2 regions of the Paenibacillus sp. ACRSA genome follow, and region 1 is predicted to be linked to the other one. Evidence: a T-box and tRNA genes for the amino acid it is inferred to sense, from the RefSeq annotation. Region 1 holds a T-box; the other holds one or more tRNA genes.
What was found. The T-box of region 1 lies ahead of metG (methionine--tRNA ligase). A T-box ahead of a tRNA ligase gene usually reads a tRNA of that ligase, here a tRNA-Met.
Positions count from the first base shown of each region.

Region 2: it has a tRNA-Met gene. The T-box ahead of metG (methionine--tRNA ligase) is inferred to sense a tRNA for this amino acid. The anticodon was not compared.

Region 1 is NZ_JAKRNP010000004.1:204,863-219,936, reverse strand. Features, by position in the region: gene MH215_RS29240 (copper amine oxidase N-terminal domain-containing protein) at 1-949, opposite strand, end outside; gene MH215_RS14435 (hypothetical protein) at 1,131-1,271, opposite strand; gene MH215_RS14430 (YfbM family protein) at 1,374-1,841, opposite strand; gene MH215_RS14425 (carcinine hydrolase/isopenicillin-N N-acyltransferase family protein) at 1,893-2,897, opposite strand; gene MH215_RS14420 (hypothetical protein) at 2,894-3,388, opposite strand; gene MH215_RS14415 (DUF4385 domain-containing protein) at 3,582-4,046, shown strand; gene MH215_RS14410 (hypothetical protein) at 4,228-4,686, shown strand; gene MH215_RS14405 (SDR family NAD(P)-dependent oxidoreductase) at 4,821-5,633, opposite strand; gene MH215_RS14400 (TetR/AcrR family transcriptional regulator) at 5,836-6,495, shown strand; gene metG (methionine--tRNA ligase) at 6,624-8,261, opposite strand; T-box leader at 8,307-8,571, opposite strand; gene MH215_RS14390 (LLM class flavin-dependent oxidoreductase) at 8,648-9,709, opposite strand; gene MH215_RS14385 (class I SAM-dependent methyltransferase) at 9,904-10,716, opposite strand; gene MH215_RS14380 (DUF4179 domain-containing protein) at 11,160-12,821, opposite strand; gene MH215_RS14375 (RNA polymerase sigma factor) at 12,775-13,332, opposite strand; gene MH215_RS14370 (zinc ribbon domain-containing protein YjdM) at 13,526-13,867, opposite strand; gene MH215_RS14365 (VanZ family protein) at 14,142-15,074, shown strand, end outside.
Region 2 is NZ_JAKRNP010000001.1:556,306-571,379, forward strand. Features, by position in the region: gene MH215_RS02580 (sensor histidine kinase) at 1-242, opposite strand, end outside; gene MH215_RS29305 (DUF6199 family natural product biosynthesis protein) at 517-705, shown strand; gene MH215_RS02585 (DUF1904 family protein) at 912-1,241, opposite strand; gene MH215_RS02590 (YjcZ family sporulation protein) at 1,407-1,532, opposite strand; gene MH215_RS02595 (hypothetical protein) at 1,634-2,302, opposite strand; gene MH215_RS29000 (hypothetical protein) at 2,410-2,532, shown strand; gene MH215_RS02600 (tetratricopeptide repeat protein) at 2,547-4,100, opposite strand; gene MH215_RS02605 (hypothetical protein) at 4,380-4,805, opposite strand; gene MH215_RS02610 (hypothetical protein) at 5,038-5,283, opposite strand; gene MH215_RS02615 (hypothetical protein) at 5,463-5,666, shown strand; gene MH215_RS02620 (hypothetical protein) at 5,752-6,396, opposite strand; tRNA gene MH215_RS02625 (tRNA-Ile) at 6,539-6,612, opposite strand; tRNA gene MH215_RS02630 (tRNA-Met) at 6,669-6,742, opposite strand; gene MH215_RS02635 (hypothetical protein) at 6,812-6,976, opposite strand; gene MH215_RS02640 (ABC transporter substrate-binding protein) at 7,139-8,584, opposite strand; gene MH215_RS02645 (ABC transporter ATP-binding protein) at 8,605-9,468, opposite strand; gene MH215_RS02650 (ABC transporter permease) at 9,471-12,395, opposite strand; gene MH215_RS02655 (efflux RND transporter periplasmic adaptor subunit) at 12,395-13,510, opposite strand; gene MH215_RS02660 (ABC transporter ATP-binding protein) at 13,473-14,405, opposite strand; gene pyrE (orotate phosphoribosyltransferase) at 14,695-15,074, opposite strand, start outside.

The sequences.
Region 1 (15,074 bases):
GGGATGCTGGCAATGCTACCTTCATCTCAAAAGTCTGTTTACGGATGTCGAGTTTGCTGTCCAGGAAATAGTCGAGTACAAGCTTAGTTTCTGTACCAAACACCGTTTTCAGCTCAGGTGTCTCGGTCAACAGCTTATCCAGCTCCTGATCATAACTCACCAGAATTTCATCCAGACCTGTCTTCACCATCGCGTACATGGATGCAACAGCAACTTCCTTGGACTCAGGAATCATTGCATTCAAGTCAACGCCGTCGGTAGGCTCTGTCAGATTAACAGCTGCGATAATCGGTACAACTACATCATACAGATCACCAATCAGGTCTTTCAGTCCTTGCTCATCCTTCGCTACACTTTCCAAGAACGGCTTCACCATTGCGAGCAATTCTTCACCGGTAATCTCCATGTGCAATTTCGAGAGACTTAGCGTTTCACCGTTTACGGACTCCTGCACTGGTGTTACCGAGATGTTTTTCGGATTAGAGAGATGCTTCATTACAAAAGAAAGCAATTTAGGAGAAAGCTCTTCGAACTGCTTCTCAAGTGCCTCCGTGTCGATCATGAGCAGGTCGTCCTGTCCCTCAAGTGACTCCAGAGATATGTAAAGAGGCTTCTGGGCTCCTTCCATATCAATCACCATTTCCTTCTCATTCATGGAGAGATGGAAAGGCAACTTCTTCCCTTGAAAACCAACTGCACCTTCAATGGATGCTGTGCTTGTGTCTTTCACTTTTGCATCACTAATATCTAGAGAAATAGAGTTAATAAGCTCAATCATTTCAAGGTCTTTGGCAGTTGCCAGCTCTGTTGCTGGTTCAATGTTAATTTTCAGTGATTGTTTGGATTCAACAGACTTCACCGTTGTGCTCTGAGCCATTGCTTTGCTAATATCAACCCCGCCTACAGCCTGACACCCCGTAAGCGCAACCATCATTAAAACAAGTGGCACGGCGATCCATTTAGCTAACCTTCGATTCTTAATATGATCTCCTCCTTCGAATAATACGGTTCACTCCTATTATGAAGGCTATAGGTAATTGTTGTAAACCAGATTAACAAAAAAATGCCAAAAAAGACCGGAAATAGTTCCGGTCTTCGTCACAATACTATATATCAGACAAGCTCTTCACTTATGCTCCAGAGTTCTCCTCGCTGCCGCTGTTCGACTCTTCGTCTTCCGCAGTTACAGGCGTTTCAAATTGATCCGGTTCATCGTCTTGAATGGCTTTGTTTTCTTCATTCTCAGCGTTCTGGTTCTGTTCTTGTGTCATATCCTATTCCCTCTCTTCTACCGGATTTATAGATTAAGGCGTAAGCCCTATTTCTATCAATAACCCGATTATAGGTGGGTCAAACAGGTTACAGCTTCGCACCTAGAAAATATAAAAGACTATCCCATTTCCGCTCCCAGCCGTCGCTTGGTACAATGCCTGAACCTCATCCAAGGTCTGAAGAATTTCTTGGAATGTCGCCTCTTCATCCCAGCCTTCCATCACAGGATAGACGTCTTTATCCATCATGTCCTGTAAGCTAAAACGTGCCTTCAATTCATCGCGATCCAGTTGTTCCATCGCCATGTAGGCCTCCAATACCTGTTCGTTCGTAAGTAGAAACAGATCCATATCCGAGTAGTTCCCCAGATATTGCTCACCTGCGAGCGGCACCACGTAGCCGAGAGGTGGCTCACCTTCTGCCATTTTCCCTGTCAACGTGAACTGCAGCATCTGCCACACTTTATCAATATCGAGATCAACGGGACAATCGTGCACGCTGACTTCTCCCGACTTGATGGATTCAACTAACTCGTCGGTAACCACAACATATCTGCCGGACATTCCCATAGTCTTATCCCTCCTGAACGATGATTGCTCTTGTCCACCATTAACCTCTGTTCAGACACAAGAATCGGGATAATGAGCTATATGATGGATCATTTCCTCGGAAATCTCCCATTGGAACACAGATGTTAATACAGGATCTCGGAAAAAGGAACGCACTGCTGCCATATTCAGCTCAGCCGAATAATCTTGGAAAACCAATGCTCTATGTGCTCCCCATCCCGTTTGCACATCTAATACTTGAGCAGGCGAAGACTTATCGAAGTTAAAATCCTTCAGCCGTATCTTCCCAATACAATTCGCGTGATTTTTAGTTGTTATACGAATCTCGGAATGTTCGAGATCATATACCAAAGAATAAACAGTGTCTGGACGACTAGAGGAACCTAGCAGATCAAAAAGATTCATTATGTTTCCAGAATTCAGCCTAGGACTCGTACTAGCAAGAGCATCGGTGACCGTTTGGAGACGCTCCATCGAATTAAGCTCATAGTCCGTCTTAGATGCCCACTCACTCTGTCCTGCCTTCAAATCATGAATTGCCTCACAGTAAGCTGTATTAGTAATCGCAGCAAACGGTAACGGTCTGCGGTGCACAAACATCTGACCACTAATAAATTCAACGATGGCGTAATCTCCGCTACGATCCACGATTAAATAATGCAGTCGAGACGTGGCTCGGGCTATGCGAATATTTTCAACACATTTCAACGCCTCCTCGACCGTACTGCTAGTATCCAGAAGATACTGCATCCACTGCAACTCACTTATTGCAGAACGCTCATCAACTGTTGGATATTCACTTGACCAAAGTGTTGTTTGTTCAACAACAAGACCCGCTTCATTTATTCCTCCATTCGGATTCTCTTTGCCTACCTGAGAGATAGTAAGACTGCCATAGACAGAGATCCAAGTTGCAGGAATCGAGGGCGGTGGCATCAAGGCTGTTTTGCTTAGTCCTCGTTGATTTGTAAACAGATAGACACCATCGTAGATAACATCCTGGTTTTTGCATACCCAAGTTGTTCCCTGTAGTTGCAGTGTGAAAGCCGTGCTCATTCCTTGTCCTCCTCTCGTACTAAACGTGCATCTCTATTAGCTGAGGTGCTTAATCTATTTACCAATTGCTCGTACTCCTGAAGTAGCTGTTCATCCGCTTGGTTAACAGCTACTGCAAACTGAGTGATTAAGGTCTGTTTTCGTTTCTCCTCCTGTAGCTGAATGAGCTTTTGTCTAAGTACCTCTTGTTCAGTTGCATCACCCTCCTGCTCAAGCTGCTGCTTGATATAAATCATCTGCACCTGTACTTTGTTCTCTGGAGTGAGATCACGTAAATAGTTGGTCTCATATACGAGTACTGAAGAGTCTATTTGAAAAAATTGTGCTACTTGCTGTAGTCGATCTTGTGGGACTGGACGTCGTTTCTTGACCCAATCATTGAATTGTTGAGGCGTCATTCCGATTGTTTTACACAACTCGGTGTAAGATAACTGATGGACAATCGCCAAGTATTGCAGAACCGTCATTGATGCCATATTCACTCGACTCATATTACTCCCCTATTGACGTATTTTATGTCACTCACTTATTCTCATTATACAAACGACATATTATATGTCAATTATTCTTTTTTCATATATTATCTTCGCGGGTATAACGTTATCAATGAATAACTAAACAGAGTAGTCTTCCCCAATGTGAGAGCAAGCCCTAATCAAAACTATGAAGGAGGATGACAAGCAGATGAAAAAGTTCGATTACGACCTGAATTACAAAGAGCTTGACCTGCGCAAGCAGCCTGAACTGTATACTGTAGGACGCGGAGAGCAAGGGGTGCTCATGGTTGAACCATACAAAAGCGAAATCCTTCCGCATTGGCGATTCAAAACACCAGAGATTGCAACCGAATCCTCGCAGAAGATCTATGATCTGTTTTTGGAATATAAAGAACAAGGAGATTTTGTGGGAATGGACATGGCGCGCAAATTCCTCCAGATGGGGTACACCCGAGCCAGAAGATACACCAACCATAAAGGTGGACGCAAGTATTCGAAGGAGGATGGCTCCATTCTGCCGTATCAGAACGACGAGGTAAAAGCAGAGGCCGCAGCTATTTTCAAAGCACAATGGGAGATTGCCAAGTCTGATTCCGATTATGTGCAAATGAAGAAGGAGCACCGAGAAAACTACGAACAAGCTGACGAGTAGTTACCTGTACCTATGTGGTCTGTGATGTACTAACATACCGTGGATTCATATTGAGTCTAACGAAGATGGGGCGTACAATGAGTCATAACAATATAGAATGATACTAACAAGTAGCGAACTGACGTAGTAAACAATTGTACAGTTTCTCAAGCTTGCCTCATTCTTGGAAACAGGTGATGGAATGATCGTATGGATTGTCGGTATCGCCGGAATCATCCTTCAAATTCTATGCGCTGCCGCGTCTGGCACTGGGCTAGTTGTGGGATTTATATTTTTTCTGATCGGCTTCGGTGGCATGAAACGTGCAAATCAGACAGCGATCAAGCTATGGCTGAGTAAAGATACAATGATGATTATGGGTACTATGCTGGTGGTACTTATTTTCTTCCTCATTGCGTACTGGAATGTGAGATTAATGGGTGACACGATGTTCCCAGGTCTGTTGGGGTCAGCGGTACGGGATATTTCAGGCAAACAACTGCTCATCGCAGGTATCGCGAGTGTTTGCTGGACACTTCTTATGCTGTACTGGCTGCTACCCACCGTATTCGATTTCAAAGGACTGGGTCTCAAACCGCAGTTGACCGCATTAAGCGCATCTGCGCTTAGCATCCTATTTGCAGCATTGCATACGAATTAATGGGTTTGTTGGCTTGTACTTGTGCATGAATTGGTAGTTAACAAGCTTGTATGAAAAAGGCGCTGTTCGTGAGAAGTACTTTCGCGGCCAGCGCCTGTTTACCGTATTTACATGTTTCGTCTCGATGTGATCAACTACGCCTGAGCCTGGACTTTACTGCTTTTGTTACGAGGACGAAGCATGTTACCTGCGATCTGTAGTATCTGTCTGCGCGGTATGAGCCGAACGAACTGAGCAACCCAGTAATTTCTAATCCCTGGTACTGCATAGGGTTTGCCCGATTTTAGTGCCTTCATTGCAACCTGCACCACATGCTGGGGTGTATCCCGTTTCCCAACGGAGGCTTCTTCTGCACCCACGATGTCAAAGAAGGACGTATCCGTCGAGCCAGGACACAATGCCAAAAACTGAACGCCACGCTTCCGATTTTCTTCGTATAATGCCTCGGTAAAAGATAGAACAAAAGCTTTTGTTGCTCCATACACGGCCATATAGGGATCGGGCTGGAATGCAGCCGTGGAAGCAACATTAATAACTGTCCCTCTCCGATTCTGCAACATAGCTGGCAAGAAGAGATGGGTCAAGTTGGATACCGCCAACACGTTTAACATGATTTCCTCTTGTTGCCTCATATTATCTAACTCCTCAAAGAGTCCATGTGTAGCAAAGCCAGCGTTATTAATTAACATGTTGATCTGAAGACCACGACGCTGACACTCCTCATATATTTGCTTTGGTGCTTCTGCTTGTGATAGATCGGCTACAATAACTTCTGCCTTGACCTGATATGTACGTTTAATTCGTGCTGCGAGGTTATCTAACTTAGATACAGATCTAGCTACAAGGACAACATTCATCCCTTTTGATGCCATTTCAATCGCAAAAACCTCTCCAATCCCTGATGAGGCACCCGTAATAAGAGCCCATTGCAGTTGTTCCTTTTCCATGAATTCAACCATCCTTCGCAAATAGTATAAACTACGTTTTCCATTGGAAACAGTGTTTCCTAATGAAACCATTGTATCTTTGAGTGATTGACCTTGTCAACTCATCCCCAATCCAATTGACGTTATCTTGCGTTAAACAGTAGAATGACCATAAGAAATATGGTTTCAATTCAACAACAATAAGGTTATGAGGATGAAAGAAATGAAGGATCAGTTATCCAATTCGAAGGAATCAACACATAATGTAACCACATTCCAAGAAGCCCGACTTCAGCATTCTGAGAACTTACGGCAAAATATTGTTCATGCCGCTGCCGCCCTTCTTCAAGAGCATGGGCCAGAGGCAGTCACTGTGCGTCGTGTGGCAGAACGGATGGAATGCTCGACTAAAATTATTTACAACCTCTTCGGTAAGAAGGAAGGGTTAGCGAAGCATTTGTATATGGAAGGGTGCTCTCTTCTATCTCAGACGTTCGAGAACGTGCTACCGCAAGCAGCATTTGATATTTATTTCCGAGATCTAACTCAGGCTTACTGGGACTTCGGCATACAGCAATCCAGCTTTTATCAACTGATGTTTGGTGGTTCGTTTGCCGAATTCAAGCCAGATGCGGAGAGCTTGCAAGGAACAGCAACAGCCTTGAAACAGATCTCCGGACTCGTTGAAGTTGCGATTAAGCAAGGTCTCATTCAGGAGAAGGATCCTCTACTTGCCGTTCGCCTAATCTGGGCTCCTCTGCATGGTGTAATTCATCTATATTTAGGTGGGCACATCGAGAGTGAAGAAGCAGCCAAGAGGCTCTATGACCATACTGTAACGATGATTATGAACACACTGATCAACCCTTCTGTGCAAGGATAACTTGCGAAGATCGGTGCCCTAGATATAAATGTGGCTTAGTAAGAGTGTTAGCTCTTCCTTTCTTCATAAGAGCGCTGTTCTTGAGAAACCTCTCAAAGTATTCTCGTGAACAGCGCCCAACCATACACTTATTGATTAGCGAGTCGTTGCTCCTCCTCTTCAATTCGAGTGGGATCAATTCTTTCAAATAATAACTCCAGTTCGCGGATCTTCTGATTAGCTGGAGCCTTAATAGGCTGCCAACTAGGTTGCTCCAACGTAAGGAAACGTCTAATTTTCTCACACGCAAAAGGTACAAACGGCTCTAACACATTTGATAAATTAGCTATGATTTGAATACAAGTAAACAATGTATTGCTGCAAGAAGCCTTATCCTCCTTTATTTGGATCCACGGTTTGGTATCATCAACATATTTGTTGGCCAGACGAATATAGGTGAAAATATGCTCAACCGCTTCCTTCAGATGGCCTTCTTCTATGAGTTGACCACTTTTCAAATAAAGCTGTGCGGTTACACGCTCCCAATCCAAATCTATTGTCCCTTCAGGAACGAGACCATCGTAAAACTTCTCAACAAAAGCTAATGTCCTATTAACGAAATTACCGAATGCACCTAATAACTCCCCATTATGACTATGAATAAACTCACGCCACGAGAAGTTCCCATCCCTTTTCTCCGGGCCATTGGCTATAAGAAAGTAACGAATGGAATCCGGTTGATAGCGTTCAAGAATATCAGGAACCCATACCGCCCAGTTGTTACTTGTCGAGAACTTCTTGCCTTCCAGCGTCATATACTCACAAGATATAATTCGATCTGGTAAATGTAGAGACTCGCCAGTTCCCTGCAATATTGCTGGCCATATCAACGTATGAAAAGGGATATTATCCTTACCATGTACATAATAAGAAAGAATTTCTCGATCCTCCCCTAGCCAAAATGGCTCCCACTGTCCTCCGGTCTCTGCTGCCCATTGTTTACTTGCGGACAAATATCCACATACTGCTTCGATCCATACATATATCTTTTTCTCTTCAAATCCCTCTACTGGTACGTTCACGCCCCAATTAAGATCACGTGTAGCTGCCCGATCGTGTAGCCCTTCTTCCAAATAACGTCGAGTTAGCTGTGTAGCATTCTCCCGCCAACCCTCAGCAAGATCCACATACTCACTTAAGAAATCTTGAAACTTCGAAAGTGCAAAATAGTAATGCTCTGTTGGACGCTCTACAGGAGGGTGTCCGCATAGTTTACAGGTCCGATTGGTCAAATCAACGGGATCAAGTAAGGAGGAACAAAAATCACATTGATCTCCTCGTGCACGATGACCACAAACGGGGCAATCTCCCTCAACATAACGATCAGGTAAAAAGCGCTGATCTATCTCACAATACGTTTGTTGAACCGTTTGAGTATACAAGTATTCCTGCTGTAATAATTTCGAAAAAATCTCCTGCACGATATGGTGATGCGTCTCCTGATCCGTTCTTGAGTACAGATCATACGAAAATCCAAGCTTGCGGAAACAGCCAACAAATTCCTGATGATATCTGTCAGCAATATCACTTGGTGTAACTCCTTCCTGACCTGCCCTGACGGCAATGGGTGTACCATGACAATCACTTCCCGATACATACAGCACTTCTGACCCCTTCGCACGATAATACCGGGCAAGGACATCACCTGGAAGCAGACTTGCAAGACGTCCTAAATGCAATGAACCATTGGAATAGGGCCAAGCACCACCAATAAAAACATGCTTCATTTCAAACAACCTCCTTTTTTTTGGACACAAAAAAACCCTCATCCCCAAAGGGACGAGAGTTGTGCTCACGTGTTACCACCCAAATTTATAAATGCCTCACGACATTGACCTCTTCAGGTACAACGCAGACTCTGCGCGTATACCCTAGCCATATAACGGTGGCGGGTTCCGGCGCAGCCTACCACCACATGAGGTTTCGGTGCGCAGCTCAGAGACCATATTCCCAAGGTTATTCTTTACCCCTTTTCAGCAACCGGGGCTCTCTGTTGAAAGATATCACCATGGTACTCTTTCTCTTCACAGCTTTTTCTAGTTATTGAAGTTATCGGATATTATATGGGAATTACATCTCCCAAGTCAAGTATCCCACAACTAAATTTATTCTATTAATTATTCTCGCCGTTCTCTGCTTCCCAACGTGCAATTTCCTTGCGTACAATTGGAGCAACCTCTTTACCTAACAGCTCAATTGCACGCATAACCTCATTATGCGGCATTGTGCCGAGTGGGGTGTGCAACATGAAGCGAGTGATGCCCACTTCTTTGCGCAGGTAGATGATTTTCTGAGCTACGGTATCCACGTCACCTACGTACAATGCGCCTTCTAGACTGCGTGCCGCATCAAATGTTGCTCGGCTGTAGTGTCCCCAGCCACGTTCGCGTCCCAGCATGTTCATCACCGCTTGTGCTGGTGGGAAGAATTTCTCTACCGCTTCATCCATCGTATCTGCGATAAAGCCATGAGAGTGAGAAGCAACGGTCAGTTTGGATGCATCATGTCCTGCATGAGCAGCTGCCTTTTTGTACAGTTCTACCAATGGTGCAAATTGCACAGGACGACCACCGATAATAGCAAGCACCAGCGGCAAGCCGAGCAACCCTGCACGCACAACCGACTCTTGGTTACCACCACTGCCGATCCATACCGGTAGTTTCTCCTGTACCGGGCGTGGATAGATGCCCAGGTTGTTGAAGGAAGGGCGGTGTTTGCCTTCCCAGGTTACTTTTTCCGAATCACGCAATTTCAGCAATAGATCCAGTTTCTCGTCAAACAACTCGTCGTAATCGTTCAGATCATAGCCGAACAATGGGAAGGATTCAATAAATGAGCCCCGCCCTGCCATAATCTCTGCACGTCCGTTCGAAATACCATCCAGTGTTGCAAAATCCTGAAATACACGTACTGGATCATCCGAGGATAATACCGTTACTGCACTAGTCAGCCGAATGTTCTTCGTCTGTGAAGCTGCTGCTGCCAAAATAACGGCAGGTGATGAAGCGGCATAATCGGCACGATGATGTTCACCTACGCCATACACATCCAACCCCACTTCATCTGCCAACACAATTTCCTCAACTACGTCGCGAATCCGCTGTGCATGACTGATCAATTCTCCTGTTTTTACATCCGGGTTCGTCTCCACAAATGTACTAATTCCGATTTCCATTGTCCTGTTCCTCCCTGGTATGAAGCGATCCGTCATCTATCTAACCTATTGTAAGTAGATCACCTTTTGTAATATGTCTTAATATTGAACTATTTTGAGAAAAAAAACAAGTACCCTCTGTCTTCAGAGGGCACTTTTCTTATTTTTTCTATATTTATAGGTTGCTTATACGTATCTCCAACGTTAATTGGGTACTACTTTTTCCTTCCGATGTACAACAGATGCGACGAGACACCCAGTATCGACGGGTCTTTCGCCGCTTCAATCATATAACGGATCAGTTCGTCATATTCGCCGCGATCTCGCCAATATTGTTGCTGCTCATCTGTGAGCATAGCGCCTAGGCTGGATGAACCAATTAACGCTTCTGTCGCGAAGCCATGCTGTTCCATAAACGGGGTGACGTCCTGAATGTTGAAGTAATATGCTCCCGTAAATCGTCCCTCATCCTGATGATCGAAAGTCCCCTTTTCTACAAAAGAACGGATGGCTCCCATACTATCGTTCGGCTTCCATTGCTGCGGTGACCGCAACGAATTGATACTCATACGCATTCGGCTCTGCATAGCGATGTAGACCATACCTCCCCGTTTGGTCACCCGATGCAATTCTTGTACAGCAGCCACGCGTTCTTCTTCGGTCTGTAGATGATATAACGGCCCCAGCATCAGGGATGCGTCATACGTTTCATCCGCGATACCTGAGAGCGAAGTTGCATCAAGCACATGGAATCCATCAAATTGCTCTATCAAGTCAAGCTCCAGCGCCTTCTGCTGTGCAATATCGACCGAGACAGGTGTCAGATCAGACAAGGTAACGTGATACCCCAATTTAGCCAGCTCCATAGCATACTTCCCTGGCCCAGCGCCATTATCCAGAATACAGCCATCAGCCGGAAGATGCTCCTTGATGTAGTGCATATTAATGATGAATTCAAGCGGTTCTCGTTCCAGCCTTCCCCACTCATCGAAACCCGAATAGTAATCAATAATGCGCTCTCTCTTCATCCTTTATCCACCTGTCCTTTTCTGAGTATGTAGATTGAAAAAAAAGTAAAAAACCTGCCGCCTCAGCTAAGAGGCGACAGGTTAGAACTTCGCGGTACCACTCTTCTTCATCCATGACAGAATTCATCATATACATATGAATAAGTCATAGAATCTTAGGATCTGATCACGGAGATGAACCGTCAGGATCTACAGTTGGCTTGGCTTTGTACTGAAGCTCTGTATATTCGGCATGTACTTCAGCTCGGGCCTAGGCATAAACCGCATATACACCATTCAATCCTGCCACTCACAGGCGAGTTGGGGGACGGGCTGGACTGCCTCACACCATAGCGACAGTTCTCTGAACCAACCGTAATCCTTAATACTCCTGATCATCGCGTTTATCGTTTAGATCAATAAATTCTAACCAGTATAGTTCACCCATATATTTCCTGTCAATCTTATTTCGTTCTCTCTTGCAATTGAACCGATACTTCACTTTCAGGCTCCTCAGTGCTGTACGCCCAAGGGTACACAGTTGCCGTATCGGATGTGTATTGCTTGTATTGATCAATACCTTTGTTATCGCCATCACCGGAGAATTGAGCCTTAGACATTTTGCCATAGTTTCGTTTACCGTTCTCGATCATATATGTCTGATTCACCCCGCCAAAGCGAGGATCGTCGCTATATCGCTCCACATACAAATCCCCATCTTTGCGATAATATGTCCAATGAACAACGTAACCCCCGAGCACGGTATCCAATTGTTGTGGCTTTTCACTGATCTGTGTCAGCGTAACCGGCTCAAATTCACCGTGGAATCGGTTGATTTTGTGACTAGCAATCAAGGTGATCGGGGTGTCCTGATTCACTTCCATACCCGGCGTTATCTCAAAACGAAGCTCCGTTTCATACTCCAGGCCACTGTTCATCAACCCACCGTACAACGTTGCTCCCTCCACATCCAGTGTGTAATTCACATAGGACAATGGCATATATTTCTCCTGGTGACTAATAATCACTCTGATCTGTGTAGGGGTAATAATGGCCTCTTTGATCTGCGCCCCTTCTGGCAGACCTTCCATAGGTAAGTCCAGAGTTCTTGTACTCGTTCCACTGAGCATCTCCGTCTTATCCAACTGAATGCCGATGTTAAACGGTTGACTCACCTGACTTTCCTGTCTATTATAGGCCAGCACATAGGATGCAGCCGATTGCTTCAGCGTCTCTAGGTTGTAGTTCTGCTCTGCTGTGTATTCGCCATGATCGCCCGGTGTACCAAAGACACCACCGGTGCTTTCCTTGATTACATTTCCATCGTGATCATAGATAATCACCTGTGGAAACGCATATTCACGAACCTCAGGTTGCTCAAAAGTCAGAGACGTAGACAACATCACCTGATTTTGCTTGTCGTTGAACGCACTTACTTCTAACGTACCCAGACCATCCTTATCGATGTTGAAGGTCTGCACATCCTTTTGCAACGGATCAATCGTAAGTGGAGCCTCTGCAGGAACTAACATCTGAATGCCGCCCACGGTAAAGTGAACATCTGCAAGCTTGCCTTTCGGTGTCCACTCGGTCTCAAAGTATCCCTTAAACTTGCTTTCATCCGTATCATATACATGGTGATACCTGCCCTCAATCAGCTTGCCATCCTCGCCCTGAAGACCGATAGAGGAGAACTCGATGTTGTCGCCCGTATACTTCCCCGGATCAAGTGTATACAAGATGACCGTACGGTTATCATCTGTAAAAGCAGTATCCAGCGTCAACGTTACTCCGTCTAACGTCATCGACTGGTTAAGCTGCTGTCCAAGCTCCATCTGTAAAGCATGCTGAATCCCACTTCTGCCATCCAGAAGATCATCCCAGTTATAATGAACTGCTGCATATACCGGTGTTGCCAACAACACAACTGCGGCCGTTCCAATCAGTACCGTCTTCTTGAATTGTATACGTCGTCCTGCGTATTCTCTGGTTCCTGACACATGTAAAGCGGGACAACGTTCTTGATCCTGGCTAATCTGATTCCACATTGCATCAAAGTCAGGATAAGGCATATCTTTATCATTTTTCAGATGATGAGACAATTGATTTTCTGTACTTTTCACCATACACTTCCCCTTTCTGATGAAGCTTTCTGGCCTTTTCCCATTTCTTTCGTAATAATCGCAGCCCTTTATACACTCTGGACTTCACCGTTCCGATCGGCACCTCTAGAATCTCTGCAGCTTCTGACAAACTCAGTTCATTCACATACCGCAGCAATATAGCTGAACGTATCTTCTCAGGTAATTCATGAATCCATTGTTTCCACGCTTCCGATTCCTCTAGTTGTTCCATCGCCTGATCAGCGGAATGAGCCGTGGTCTGCGCTGTGAGCATAAATTGCTTTTTCTCCCGCTCTTTAGCAGAGCGCTTCTTCTTCAAAAAGTTAAGACAATGGTTTACCGTGATTCTCATCAACCACGTCTTCATATATTCAACCTTTCTCCAGTCCTGCCGAAATACGGTGATGAATACATCGTGGCACACGTCCTCCGCATCCTGCGCATGATGGAGCATGTAATAACAGGTGCGGTACACATCCTTGTTGTACATCTCGAACAATTCTTTATCGCTCAAAATCCACCCTCCTTTCTGTACTTCTGCCTGCTTCAAATCTATAGACAAAGCCGTGCTTAGAAAGGTTCATTTATTTATCGAAGTGTCTAATAACAAAAAAGAACATCCAGTCCGCAATCATGCGAAATTGAACGTTCTTTAATACTTAATTCAGTTTATAGGTGGCTGGACTACGACTTAGACTAAGATATAGCTAGATTTTTTTCACAAATTCGGACTTGAGCTTCATCGCACCCAGGCTATCAATTTTGCAATCAATATCATGATCTCCGTCGATTAGACGAATATTCTTCACCTTCGTACCCTGCTTCACGACGAGCGAACTGCCTTTCACTTTCAGATCTTTGATGACCGTTACCGTATCCCCATCATTAAGCACATTTCCGTTCGCGTCCCGCACAACTTTGCTATCTTCTGCGTTCTCATTCTCAGCGTCCAAAGACCATTCATGAGCACATTCTGGACAAACGAGCAGGTTTCCGTCCTCGTAGGTGTACTCGGAATTACATTTCGGGCAGTTAGGCAAATTAGACATATGTATTAAACTCTCCTTCTTACAACCTCTTATATTGGCTTCCTCGCAAGTATAAGGGATTACGTCACATTCTTCCACCTAGATACGACCTAAGTCTAACGTGAATTCACCGGATTTAAACCAAATTTAAGGTTCAATCATCCCTTACATTAAGGGTATCGCTTTAACATATAACTATCCAATACAACACGCTGAACGATAAATGATAAATCTTCCCCCTGAGGGAGCACATATCACAATCTTACTATAATTCGATATAAAGGAGTTCTCACTCATGTCTTCTTATGTATTTCCTGTACAGGCGGCATTGGCTATATTTGTTGTCATGTCCATGTTCCTGCTCGTTCCATGGCTGATCTACGGTTATCGCAAAGACGGCTTCTTTAGCTGGTCTCGCTTTTTCGTTAGCTTCTCTTTTATCTTCTACATTTTGGCTGCCTACTGTCTCGTCATTCTTCCATTGCCATCAACACGGAACACATGTGTGCAGCAAGCGGCTGACACGATCTATTACAACCTCGTTCCGTTCACGTTTGTGAAGGATATCATGCGAGAGACACCCATCATCTGGTCACAGCCCTCCACCTATCTTGGCATGATTCAGGGCAGAGCTTTCCTGCAGGTTTTGTTTAACATTCTATTGCTCATGCCGCTGGGTGTGTATATCCGATATTTCTTGCAAAAGAGATCTCACTGGAAAGTTGCTTTGTTTAGCGGCTTCGGACTTTCCTTATTCTTCGAGCTAACGCAGCTCACTGGACTTTACGGTTATTACAGTTGTCCCTACCGACTATTTGATGTGGATGATCTATTAGCCAACACGTCAGGAGCCGTGCTTGGATATTTTGCAGCACCCATTCTACTCGCACTGTTCCCCTCACGAGCAAGCATCCAAGCGAAAAGCGAACAGATCGTGGAGCAGAACCGCGTATATCCTGTGGCACAATTGCTCGCATTGATGATAGATGGGATTATCGTCGTGTTTATCTCTAATGTGATGTCAATCTTCACCGATTCGAATGTGATCAACGACGTGTTGAACACTTCCGTAGGTATATTTATTGTACTGTTCTGTGTTCCATGGCTTCGAAACGGAGTAACTCCAGGTTCGGCCATCCTGAAATTCCGCTATGTTAATCAACAGACAGGTGAACCTACGTACAGCTCTATATTCAAAAGATTCATTGCTCTTTATGTGCCATGGCTG
Region 2 (15,074 bases), on a different contig from region 1:
TCTCTGAGTGCTTCACGAATCTTAGTTACTGTCTCTGGGAGGGTATCACGCCCTTGAAGAAACCTACAATTTTGCCCAATAGACTCTTCTAACGAATATCCTGTCAATGTTGTAAAGTGCTCGTTTACATAGATCAGGGGCAGTTCTGGTGAGGTTGCGTCGACCACAGTTACGGAAGATTTAAGCTTAGAAATTAAAAACTCCCACTGAATGGGCATGGAATACTGATTTTGAATGGTCATGCTTCCCTCCTGCTTCTATCTGCCTTCAACAATGATCAATAATAAATGGTTGCATGTCATCAATTTGGTATGTGATCATACTAATTCAATATCATTAATTGTAACATAGTTGTTCAAACGGTGCCGGAAAGGTTAATGTTTTCATAAACTTAGGAGGAATACACATGAAGTTTCTGTTCATTCTCATCATCGTTATTCTGATCTTATTCATTTTCAATAGACGTCGTCGATAAGTGGATTGAGGCCATTCCTGAACGAGGAAGGAAGATCGAGCATGAGAACCCTCTTTTTTATTTTCATGATACTGTGCATTATCAATCTTTGTTTCCCAAAGTTCGGATGGTTCCTACGTTACGGTTGGATTGTGAAGGGGGAATCCGAGCCTAGCAAGCCGTATATGGTCTTTGTTCGTATGACTAGTTTAGTGATGTTATTAATTGCATTTTCACTCGTGGCGGCATGATACCACAGTTACAATCGATCATGTATATGTCGGAGAAACAGGCATTTATGCATGCAAGAATGAATTTTATTCTAACTGTCTTACCTTATAATCAGATCTCACTATAAATAAAAAAGACGAGCAGCATTTGCTCGTCTGTGTCTGATCCAAGCACAATTGGATCAGATTTTTTATTTGATCAACTTATATACTGGGTCACATCTCATTCAATTCAGAGGGTAATCCGTTAATGGTTTCCCCTGCTTGTAATATAGAGTAGGCTCCAAAACACTAAAAAATATGTGTACATCCGGCAAACCTGCTTCGACCAAAATGACGTATATGGAAGAGGCCATTCGATTATGGATTTCCTGATCACGCTGAAACATAACAATTTCTATAGAAGCTGGAGAAGGAGTGAGTGCTTGTACATCATAACGCTCAGCCTTAATTCTTTCTTGCGGAATATTAGAAGTGAGCGACATCTGCTCTGTGATTTTAGGTACAACTTCTTCTAACTGATGACCTGTAAAGCCTCTGAAGCGAATAAACGGCATTGCAATCCCTTCAATCTTTAAATTTAGTTACTTATGTGATTTTAAGTACATTGTTTTCTATTGTCAAATGACAGACTTTCTATAGTTTACTGTAAATCATAAGGAAAAGCTCCACTGAGATCTCAGCAGAGCTTGGTGTAACCGTCCATTTAGCTTAGTTATAAACTAACACCAGAAAGACTTCGTGATGATGACGAGCAGGATGAAAAGCACCAGAATTGCAGCAGTAGAAGTACACATTCCCTGTCCGATTCCTCCGACATTTCCACAACCGTATCCAACATGACTCATGTGATTGGCCTCCTTTGATTTAAAAGGTATGAGATAACATATGCCAATGCTGAGTAAATGACCGGGCTTCTCCCTATATGCAACGCCCAATCCTCATGGGATCACTCTAACCCCTCCACTTTTATCAAAAAACGTCCTTGCTTCGGTGTAGTGACCTCGTCAGTTCCTTTACGCTCCACTAGAACGACTCGGGTTCGAGTATCATTATGCGATGCAAATACAACCTCACCATCGGAGGATATACAGTAAGCAATTGGAATAGAGGTGTCACTGTCGCGATACGATCCATCCGCATGACTGGTACCCATCACCATACATTGATTGCGAATAGCGATCGCGCGAGCCACCTCCAGCCATTCATTGTACTGCTCCTCACTGAACATCCCTACCCCGATTGAATGTAAGAGTAGATCAACCCGCTCCTCATCATGCTGAAACCCCTGTAAAACAATCTCATCACATAATAGAGTACTGATCGCCACATCCTGTTGCTTGACAACTACGGCAGGTGTGTACTTCGCTTTCTCCATCACAACCTGCCCGTGCTGGTCGATGATAATGGTTCGATCCTTGGGACGCTCATCTAATCTGCAGTGTCCCGATACAATCATCGTTCCGTATGTAGCCGCAAGCCTGCAAGCCTCTTCTACATTCTGGTTCAAGTACCCTTCGGGATACAACAAAATATCCGCATTCGCGTATTCCCTAAGCTCTTTTTCTAATTGTATTAATCCGGGCTCAAGGTTGGGTTGCCCAATAATAATCCTCATTCTCCATCTTCCTCCTATAGCAGACAATAATGTATACTTGTTCCATCAACTTATATCTACAAAAGTCAATTCACTCCATAACACACTTATATTTTAGGAGGGTTAATATGCGAAAAATTGGAAAGTGGGACAAACTAATTATTGGTGTTCTTTTAGGACTAAGTGCCCTGTTCCTCGTTGGTTTAATTTTCTTCTATTGGGTTCTAACTAGTGTATCCTTTGCACCTTAGACAGAACGTAATCATCAGCCTTCCAGACTTTCAAGCAACGAACCAGCCTCTTCATGGTCTGGCTCCAATGCCAGCACTTTACGTGTATACGCTAGAGCTTCTTCTTCCATCTCAAGCTCATAACAGCAAACAGCCAGATCATACAATACATCCGTGTTGAACTTGTCCTTGTCTGACAGCATTGATCGTTCTAGAAAATACTTTGCATCCTCGTACATGTACATCGCATGGAACAACTGACCTGTTATAAATGACAATTCCCCTTGCTTATCCATCACATAGTATGAAGACCACATGGAATGCATTCCGTGCTGCATATCCATCATTTCTTCATCGGTTGCATCTGGTAGCAGATCAGAAATACGCTCCGCACATAGAATTAGAAACTCTGCATCATAACCACCTAGACGCCAAAAAGGCAGAATTTGTTTGAGCTCCATTCTAGTTACCTGCTGATCGAACCATTCTTTCAAACTAAAGAAGTCATCTGGCCCAAAACGTTCAACCTCTCGCAGGTAAGCCAGACGGGTATTCACATAACTTTTAGGCTCTGCGACCATCAGGATACAGCCGACATTGATATCCTTATAATGATGCGTTGTAAAACAAGCTAGGCCTCCTTGCTGCTCCAACGTATACCGAATCGCATGATAGTTCGCCGTCAACGAGAAACTGCCGTGAAGAACAAATTCAGGCGGCTCAGCGAATTTCCAGTACTCTAGCCGGTGATCACCTTTATCTGCTGTAATAAGCATATACCCTGCACTAGATAAAGTCCCCAGTCGTTCAAGACAGGACAGTCCAGCTTCTGGAAACAGAATGTGTGAATCCTCCAACTCGTCCTCATACAATGAAACAACATCGCGATAAGGGGACGATTCCGCACTATACTGAGGTGCAAGGCGGTAAGCATAACTGATTTCCATCGCCTTTAATTTCTCTGAAGGTGCAAGATTGACGTGTTCTTCGGCACTAGAGAGAATGAGATCACATTCATAAATCTGTCCTTCACCTACATATAGCAATTCCTGTGGGATACTATCAAAAAAATAATTTGCGATAATGAGCAAAGGCTGCTGCAGATCTCCCGGCTGAATTGTTTCACCTGCAACCACTAGATCCAGCGCAGTATCCTTCATTGCATCAAACAGAGCAAAATCCAACACTCCCTGCTGAATATAAGGCTCCATGGACGGATGATTTCTCCACCCCACTACATTCTCCATCACTAAATCTGTCATCACGTAACGAAAAGCAGGCAACTCCGTTGCTGCATAATCCCGCAATTCAATCAATTTCGTAAGTATCTGAAACGCTAGACGACCTACTCCAGCGCCTAGTTCCAGAATCGTAACTGGCTCCGATGTCTTACCCTTCGCTGCCAAGTCTTGCAAAAAGCCAAATATCATTTCGGCGTACGCCGCTGCGATCATCGGGTTACTAGTGATATATTGCGGAACTTGATTTTCCGTCCACGCATCAAGCCCACGCTCTTCATAGTAAGCACGTTGCCATTCCCACACAGGTGCTTCACTGAAACGGAACCGTTGTCCTTCATTATGCATCATTAATTATAAACCGCCTTTTATCCATAATTCTTAACGTTCCAAGACTTCACACAGTCTAAGCCAATCAAGCAAATCCCAGTCATGTAAACGTTACACACTGTTATGCATTATATCATAACCAGAATTGCCCCATGTTAAGGTCTCTCTTAAATAAACCAAATCGATCCTCATATGCAGAAACTTCAGCTATACCAAATAAAAAACCTGCCTATATCAAGGCAGGATCAATCATTAACACAGAGTATTCGTACCCGCAAACGTATGGCGTATAGCTGTACATTAGTCTGAATACAATACCCCATCAAAGTTTTCAGGGCCTACACGAACCGATCCTAACAAGTTCGAACTTACAAATGCAGTATAAGTCAACTGGGGTGTGATCGGTGGGTTGTAGTCATCCGCGGAGAAGGTGATAATTTGAGGAGCCAATACACTTAAACTAAACGTAGAAGTAGCCGAATATATAACCGGATCAGTTGGCTGAGTTCCTCTGACAATTGTAATCGTGATCCCTACAAGTGCCAATGGCAGCTGTACCGATACTGTACCCTTGAATTGCACCCGCGGATTAGCACCAATGCCTGCAGTGGTTACCAGTCCAATCTGACCAAATAACTGGGGCGTATTCAGAACCAAAATTGGAATAGCAATCGAGTTCGCCAAACTTGCATTCTGCGAAGTTCTCGCATCAATAAATTGACTCATTAAATCTACCTCCTAATACTGGGATACGATAATATATGCGAGATTTATAATATGGCATGGACACTGTTACTAGTTTGCATAAATAAAAAGATCATCGGGCTTATCACCCAATGACCCTCCGTATCGTCCCTAATCCTTTTGAAGTAACCACACCGAAGCAGATTAAGAAATTCATCCCTACCCCAGCAGCAAACTTGCACTTTTACAGGCGCTCCTGTCGTGATGTTCTTTGTTACTTGGGTGTATAAACCTTTTCTTGTCCTTCGTTTCTGTCACCTGTATGACCGTTATTCCTATCCATTTTATCCTGCAGAACTTGGATATCTTTACGAAGATTAGAGATTTCTTTTTGTACACTACCCGAGCTCTTCCTAACTCTTGAAATGATTAAATAGACTATAAATACAATGACTGCGACAAACAATACTAAAAGTAATAATCCTGGCAAACCTACTGCACTTGCACCACCGCTGTTCATGTATCCAACCCCACTTCATGCTAAATTATAACAATTATATCATATATCTCAATAATTATAGTTATTAGTCTCCATCATCTAGGCTCTTTCAAAAGGTAATGACTTTATAATTGGAACTATTTCAAATAATTCCCGTATATAAAATATACATCACTACCGAGGGGGTGACCGTAATATTAATGATTATATTGGGCGTGATCGTCATTGCACTCTCCCTATACGACTATAAAAACCCTAACTCCAAAATATCACAGTTTTTCAGTCGTATTTCACGTACAGAAAGCAACGTACATAACTCCCAAACAAGTGGAATCATAGGCATAAGCTCAGGTGTTATCTTCATCATGATCGGTGTGATCGCCATTTTATTGCCTTTACTATAAAAGGAATCCATTCACTTGTTCCAAGGTGGACACTGGTCAGATATGCCAGTGTTCTTTTGGTGTGTAGGCCTATAAATGAACAAGGTTAGTTAAAAAAATGATTAATCCCCGATTGACCCGCATCTACAGAAAGTTCCTCTAACAATTGAATCCACATTTTATCGTTAATCATATCGTTCCAATCAACATCACTGACACCCCTTGCTGTCGCTTCAGGTACGTATTTTTTTACTATACCTGACCACTGGTTGTTCAGTTCTCGTATTTCTGCTATCTTCTGACTTTGCACCGCATCTAGTGAAATGGTTGTTTCGATTAGGCTGCAGTCCCCGAGGAGATCATTGCCAATAACAGATCGTGCCAGAAAAAAGGTTATATCCTGAGCAACATTTCCTAGCACAGGATTGATATCCGCATTGTTCACTTTATTTAGATGTAACGCTGCGTTCAGTAAATGATTATATTTTGTACTCACAGTTGTGAAATTGGCACATAGGTTGGTTGCATGTTCTGGTAAGAGGTTCTCCCCTTCACTTAAATGATATTGCTGGAGTATCTCATCATTGGCCACAATCGCTGTAACCAATGCCGATAAAGATTCACTTAGCTGTGTAGATATAAATTGTTCATATCTTTGATTCTCCTGAACAGTTTTATACAAAAGAAGCATACAGATTAGTAAGAACATCGAAGTAACCGCTATCAATATAGTACAGCGCTTATTGCTCATTCCCCAACTTCACCTCTCACATCAATTAATATAAACAACTTCAGCATATTTGGGAGGGAACTTATCCCACCTTACACCCACCCTAATTAAATCACAACTGAAAAGAAAAAAACCTTGCCATATAAGCAAGGTTTCAAAAGTATGGGCCCTACAGGACTCGAACCTGTGACCAATCGGTTATGAGCCGACCGCTCTAACCAACTGAGCTAAGGGCCCTCGACATAATGTATAACGTTCAGATGATGGCTGTAAATCATCTAGTAAAAATTAAATTGCGGGGGCAGGATTTGAACCTGCGGCCTTCGGGTTATGAGCCCGACGAGCTACCGGGCTGCTCCACCCCGCGTCAGTTAAAATGTAAAACAGCGACTTAATTAATATACATCATATCTACCCAATAAGTCAAGGGGTAATGTTAGGGAATAAATCGTACACCATATCGACCTTTACGGGAACGGTATACCTCCACTTCAGCAGGTTCATTGTGACCATAGATCCATCCATCCTGCTCTAAACGTTTGGCAAGGCAGCCTGCCTGAAACTTGGTTGCATATAACTTACTGAAATATATCCAATGCATGCTGCTCGTCCTTTCTTCGTTGTGATGTATCCTGCACCTCTTCTTGTAGGTTGCCCCAATTCAAGTAAAAATAGCCGCCGAAGAAATTATTCTTCAGCGGCTATTTAAGGAAGGCATGCTCATGAAGTTAGCTTACACATTCTTCAGAACAAGCGACGAGCGTTAGAATGTTGCTTTTGGATCTTTCTTCAGCTTCTCAAGCATTTCATTACCTTTGGCTGCCCACTCACCAAGCGCTTCTTTTGGTGTTTTCTTGTTATCGAGAACCTGATTGAAGTACTCCATTCCTTTGTCACTTACCTGCCAGAGATTAGGCATCTTTTGATACAGTTTATCCAGGTTGTTATTCGTTGGTGGAACAGGCTTCAACGTGTAGAACGCTTGGATATTATAGTCTAAACCTTCTTTCGGTTTAATAAAGCTTTTCCGGGATACCATCTCGTAGCTGCTGCGTGCTTTGATTTTTGCCCAGTCCTCACTGTTCATATACTTGATTAATTCCCAGGCATCATCCGGATTTTGAGCCGAACTATTGATGGACATCAAACTGCTCAAATAGATGTTGCCTCCAATTTCAGGAGCTTCAGGGTGAACCGGTGGTGTAACCACATCCCATTCTACCTTTGTGAATCCTTCCATTTTATCCGCATTTTTGTTGGCATCAATGAGTTGGTTAATATAGCTGTAGTCCCCAATAACCATCGCTGCTTTGCTGCTGAGGAACAGATCGCCCTGAAGCGGATTATATCTTCCGTTTGGATCCTGATCCTGAGGTTCATCGCCTTTAGGAATGATTTTGTCGATAGCCAGCTTGCTAATTGTACTCCATACTTTTTCCCATTGTGGTGAATCAACCGTCATTTTCTCTGCTTTATCATCAAATATTTTCAGTTGTAGAGAATTGTAATACTGCTGCATGGAATAGTATGGTGAGCCACCTTGATACGTACTGAAGGAGAAGCCAAACACATGGTCTTTGTCCTCACCTTTGGTCATACGAGTCGCTAGGTTCAGAATATCATCCCAAGTCATGTTATCTGTCGGTGGCTCTACGCCTGCCTTCTGGAACATTCCCTTGTTATAAAACAGCGCAGAAGAGGAGAACGTTGGCGTCAATGCGTAGATACTTTGGTCTCCCAGGTCCTTAATGCCTTCTAGTACACTTGGTACAATATCCGTGGTATCGAATTTGTCTTCTTGCATCAACGGATCCAACTGCTTCAGCATGTTTTCCTGAATCAAGGACTTAACGGTAGCTGTATCCGCAACAATAACATCAACAGGATTATCACCAGTCATAATTTTCTTCAGGCTCTCAACCGTATCAGGGATCTCTTGATTCTCCCCCTGCGTTCCAAAACCATAACTGCTCTGTTCGACAGCAGGAACGACTTCAACCGTGATATTCGGATGTGTCAATTCAAACGCATCTGTAAACTGTTGACGGAAGTAACTGTCATCTTGACCGCCCCATAGTGTTGCTACGCGTAAAACACGCTGTTCCGTGTCCTTAGCCTCACTTGCCGTACAGCCTGCTAACAATGGCAAAGCTAAACTCGCAGTCGCCAAGACAGCGAGCACCCGTTTTCCCCACAACCTGTTCTTCATCTCCCAATTCCCCCTATTCATTATCTTGGCGGTGTAATCACAATACGTTCACCGTCAAATTCCAATGTAGCCCGATTGTCGATGGATAAGGCCTCCAGATACTCCTTAGGTACCTGCAGACGTCCTGCTCGGTCAATAATGACAAATGCTTCATGTATATCCTGAGCACCCATCTGCGATAAGCCTTGATCATCATCCAAGTTCGGGTTACGTTTCACAAACTCCGTACTCGTCAGTCCATCACGGATCGCAACGATGCGATCCACCTTACCTGCAAGCGTTAAGTCATGCGTAACAATGACAATCGTGACGCCTAGTTCTTTGTTCATTTTGCGGAAAATTCCCATAATGGTGTCACAAGTCTCGGAATCCACTGATCCCGTAGGTTCATCGGCAAGCAGCAGCTTAGGTCGGTTTGATAGAGATATCGCGATAGCAACCCGCTGCTGCTCTCCACCTGACAACTGATGCAGCTTGTTGTGCATCCGATCCTTGAGTCCTACCCACTCTAATAATTGCATGGCATAGGCACGATCACGCTTACCACCAAGAATCATAGGTGTTTCCACGTTTTCGAGTGCCGTGAGATAAGGCAGTAGGTTTCGACCATTGTTTTGCCAGATGAAACCTACCGTATGACGTTTGTACTCAACGAGTTGCGCATCTGTCATCTTAAGCAGATCCCAGTCGCCTACAACGGCTGTGCCTGCTGTTGGACGATCCAGTCCACCCAGAATATTGAGCAACGTTGATTTCCCGCTACCACTATTACCGATGATCGCCATCATCTCACCTTGGTTGACCGTCAAATTGAGACCTTGAAGGGCAACGACTTCCACATCGCTGGATTTAAAAATTTTCACAAGTCCTTCGCACTGGATCACGGTTACCTCTCCTCTCCCATTTTGACCGCCTGGTGTACCCGTAGTCTACGAATCTGCCACAGCAGCATCGTAGCCCCAATAATGAGCATAACGACGGTCACGCCGTACAGTTGCAGCATGTCCTTCTCTTCAAACACAATTCGGAATGGTGGCACCTGTGCAGATACATTATCTGTCGTTTGTAGAAATGGTAAGAATAGACGACTTGATACTTGACCAATTCCAATGCCGAGAAGGATCGACAAGCCCGCAGTAAACACCTGCTCCAGTAACAACATCCCACTTAATTGAGCCCGAGATAAACCCATGGCGCGCAGAACGCCGAACTGTACGACCCGTCCTGAGAGATTGAAGAACCAGTACAGAATATAACCGATCAAAGATATAATGACCGATACAAGGAAGCCCAGACTCAATATACCGAATACGCCGCCCCGTGATGGATGTTTCCCCTGCGTTACCAGTTCGGTACGCACGTCACGGACAGATGATAGCTCGATACCTTCTGCCGCAAGTTTTTCCATCAGTGGTGCAACTTTGGCATCCGGCTTCATCTTCAGCCAGACTTCATAAGGAATCAGTGGTACTTGATCATAGATATAATCCAGATTCGCAATAAAGAACGGTGTCTGATCTGGATACTGTGCAGGCCAGTATGGAAGGATGCCGAATATAACAAATTCAATCGCTTGACCTTGCACACCAATGGAGACTAAATCCCCGGTTTTGAGCTTATACTTATCAGCAAATTTGGAGGAAACCAGTACAGCTCCTTCATATTTACCGAGCAAATCAAGATACTTATAAGGATGTGCTGGGAAAAGATCGTTACGGAACCAGCCTACTTGGGCAAAATCCACATTATCAATCCCTACGAGCATCCCCTGTCCACCTGATTTTCCAGACACGATGATGTTCCCCTTGGTCTGCATCACCCTTGCTGCATGCTCTACTCCGTCTAAACTGCGGAACACTTCAAAGGGTGGCTCAGAATAGATCACTTTGGTCGGTTGTGAACCTCCCCCAGGAGCACCTCCACCCCCACCAGCGCCACCACCTCCACCTGGCGCACCTCCACCAGCAGAGCCTCCGCCACTGTTGCCGCCTCCTTGCTGCCCTCCACCTGAACCGCCACTTTGGCCGGAACCTTGTGGAGTCACTTCAGGAGAACCTTCCCATACCGTCTGCATGATGACATCTGTTCCGTATCGGTATAGTGTACGTTCAGTAGAGTTCAGGTCAATGGTTCTGGCTGCGGCAGAATTATATACGCCAAGTCCCAAGGTCAGAACGAGCAATATCATCAACGGATAATAGGAAGACGACGAGCGCGAGAGTTGCGTCAGCGTCAGATATAGTGGAACCGGTAAAAATTTCTTACCCATCCACTGAATCAGCTTCAAGATCCACGGGAATATCCGTAGGAAGAACAGACCCAGCGCAAAAATGGCAAGTGCAGGCACAAAGAATAAAAACGGTTGCACTTGCAGTTGATCTGTGGTCATGCCCGTCTGGAAGGTCAACATCTGTCGTTCATAAAACAGATAATATCCATATCCGGCAAGCCCAAGCAGAACAACATCAAGGAACCAGCGCTGCCAGACTGGGGCACGATCCGTCCGCGCCTGCCTTCTCTTCGCTGACACAATCGTAGCGCGCGCATACGTAATCGCAGGAATTAGAGACGCAATGATTGCCACAAGGACGGCCACAAGTCCTAAGAGAATCGCTTCCTTCGATACACCAATCGGGATTGACTTCCGATCTACGAAGGAGAGGAAACCACTTGCCGAACCAATACTCTTCGCCATAAACCAGCCCAGCAATGGACCTACAATTAAGGCAATAGCGCCAAGGAATATTCCCTCTAACAGATATAAAGAGAAAATCTGCTTTGCTGAAGCACCACGACTGCGAAGAACAGCAATGTCACTTTCCTGCTTCTGGAGCGATTGTCTTGCATTCATTGCAATAAAGTAAAAGACCATTGCAATCATGGGTGCCGCAAGAGTGAACAGCATCGTCTGCAACTGTAGGCTCTGACTGCGGAACTGCTTCAGCAAATCACCAAAGGTGATATCTACCTTTGTATCCTTTAACCGTTGATACAGATCAATATCAAGTCTCTCCAGCACAGAAGAAAGCCCCGAGATCTGGCTGGTCTGAATGTCTTTCAGATCAAACGCATAATACCATCGTGAGTTCTGAAGCGGAATTCCTTTTTCCTTGAGCAAAACGTCATTAAATACGGATTCATCGATGTAAAGTCCATTCATCATGCTATCGAATCCCTGCACCCAATACGGACTGCTTGTATCGTCTGCTGTGAAGGCACCCGTAATCTTCACGCGGAGCGTAATGTCCAAACCACTGTACACGGGATATTCAATAATATCTCCAATGTGTAGATCGTTTCGATACATGCCCTCTTCCAGCATTACCGCTTCAATGATCCCATCCTTCACCTGGTTACCAGGCTTAAGTCCTGTCGAATAGCTGACCTGCGAATCCAAGCCAGACATCGTTCCCAGACTCATGCTACGGACCCGGCTTGCATCTACCTTCGTTGGATCCTCTGGATTAACCTCCGTACTGCGGATAGAACGAGAGTTCACATAGGTATGGAAGGGAAAACCAATATCACGCGGCACATCCTCACGGATATACCGATCCACTTCTTCCAAACCAAGTGTATCTGTCTTCACTCCACCAGGAGCCTGGTAACTCATCAGCAATGAACCTGCTGGCAAACCTTCGCTATTGTCCTGTAAGGTTTGGGCTACAACTCGCTTCAGCGCACCGTCGGCATACATCGGAATACTGACGGTGAACGCAACCGCCACGATTAATCCAATCAATGTGCTGAAAGTCATCCAGCGAGTGTTCCACATTTTGCGGAACAGCAGCCGAAGCAATGGCAGCCCCATTAGCGACCCACTACTTTCTGTCCAACGGTAAGACCTTTCAGAATCTCTACATCTGTAGACGTCTGCTGGCCAACCTCAACATCCACTTCTCGTTTGCTGCCATCGTTCTCTACAACCTGGACATAGGTTCTTGATCCAATGGAACGAAGAGCCGACACTGGAATAACAACTGCGTCCTTGGTACGCTGCGTTACAATGGATACTGTAAGCGGTGTACCGCGTTCAACGCCCTTAGGCATTTTCGCCAAGGAAACGATCACATATTGATCAAGTGATTCTTTTGCCGGAGGTGTATTGGCGTCTCCTGAACTTCCCCCACTACCACTTCCGCTGTCTGAAGATTGCGCAGTTGGCATAACTTTAATAACTCCAGAGACCTTACCTGCGCCATTAATATCAACGTCTGCTTTCATGCCTACAGAGAATTTCTCAAGATCTTCTTTGGCAAACGTAGCTGCAACGACGAGATTCGAAGTATCAGCAATCGTGGCAATCGGATCATACGCCTTGACAGCAGCACCCTTTTCCACCTGAACGGCAATGACTGTTCCCCCGAATGGAGCTGTTAGAGTCGCTTTCCCCAACTGCTCCTCCAGATCAGCCAATTCCTGACGCAGCTCTTCAAAAGCAATCGTCGCTTCTTCGAATTCCACTGGATCCATCTCATCCCGCTTACGCAGCGTTTCTTTCATCTGTACCTCAGCTTTGCGAATCTGAAGGTTCTTCGCCCGAATTTCCTTCTCCACGCTCTCCACATCAAGCACAGCAAGGAGCTGACCCTTTTTGACTTTATCCCCTAGTTTCACATTCAGCTCTTTCACATGCATACCGTCCAGCGTAAAATACACCTTTTCTTCCCTCTGACTCATCATTTTACCGCTACCGCTTACTTTCTTCTCCAGTGTCTCGGTCCGGACTTCATATTCCGGCTTTTTGGAGATCGTTGGCGGTGTAATTGGCGGAAGTACTTCCTCCTCTGTCTCTGCCGGTAACAAAGAACATCCCGACATCGTTGCAACAACTATCGCACTCAGCACGATAAGCGCTGCACGTTTCCCCTTCTTCGTAGCGGCAGCTTTACTTAATAAATCTGCCGTCCGCCATTTCATAAACATGGTCCGCAACCTCCAGAATTGTAGGATCGTGTGTAGTCATACATATCGTTACTTGTTCTACTTCAATAATATTGCGAAATACAGCCATAACCTGTGCACCCATCTTGGAATCCAGTTCAGCTGTCGGCTCATCCGCAAGCAACAATCTCGGCCGATGTGCAATCGCTTTAGCAATCGCGACCCGCTGCTGCTCCCCCCCGGACATCTCAAATGGTCTGTGCTTCACCCGTTTGGTCAGACCAACTAGATCCAAACAATGACCTACTCGTTCTTTCCATTCCGAGCGAGGCACATCTGCCATTCTTAGCGACAGCTCTACATTTTCCCAAGCAGATAATAACGGCATAAGGGCATACGCCTGAAAAATAAATCCGATTTCCCTACGCCGTAACGCTGTCCGTCGCCTGTCACCCCAATCCTGCAGAGGCTGCCCGGAGAATAGGATATCACCGCTAGAAGGCTGATCCAGCCCACCAAGCATATTAAGAAGTGTTGTTTTACCAGAGCCAGAACGACCTTTTAACATCACAAGCTGCTGTGGGTTAACTTCCATGTCAATGCCTTTGAGCACATGTATAATTCGGCTACCTGTCTGAAAACTACGATGCACATTACGTACTTCCAGCACGGGTCCATCATATGGAGGCAACAGATCCCGCTTCTTCACAGGTTTCGGCTTCTTGTCTTGAGCAGCAACTGCCAGTTCGTCGGAGCTAGATTCGTTCTGTTCAGTGAGAGTCTCATCTGAGAGGTTCTCCCCCACCGGAATCTTCGCTTCGCTTATGTATGTTTGATCCTGCTGCTGGGCAGACTCCGGCTGCTCTCCTCCCTCAATATCATGCTTATCCCCTGGCTGACTTTTGGCAGATTTAATTTTGGAAAATAACTTCTTCATGCCAGCAATCACACTCATCCTCTCTTTACATTCCGCTCATTTCATTAAGACTCTAAAACTAGAAATCTATTCCATACTACACTGCATTATAAACGACGAATCACAACTAAAAGTTACAAGCTTTTTACAACGTTCCGGAGAAAAAGTTAATATTCTATAGAGAACAACAAAAAAGCACCCCAAAGTGCGGGATGCTTCATACTAAACGGTGGAATTTGCCTGTACATCAACAATCGTTACAATTTTGATACCGTTCATGCAAGGACTGCATATTTATGCCTGTATGATATTATTTACCAAATGAAGAAGGATCTTCACGCCAAGATTTAAGCAAGGCAAAGTCACTTTCTTGAATCGTTCCTTGAGCCAAAGCCACATCCATCAATGCTGTATAATTGGACAGAGTTTGCAGTGGAATCCCTGCTTCCTCAAAGGCTTTTATACCCTTATCCAACTGGTAGCTGAAAATAGCGAGCACGGCGAGCGGTGTTGCGCCAGCGGCTTGTACAGCTTGTGCAGCTTTAATGGAGCTTCCGCCTGTTGAGATCAGATCTTCGATGACTACGACCTTCTGCCCTTCCTGGATCAGACCTTCAATCAGGTTTTCTTTACCATGTCCTTTGGCTTTATCACGAATGTAGGCCATTGGCAGGTTCAGCTTCTGGGCTA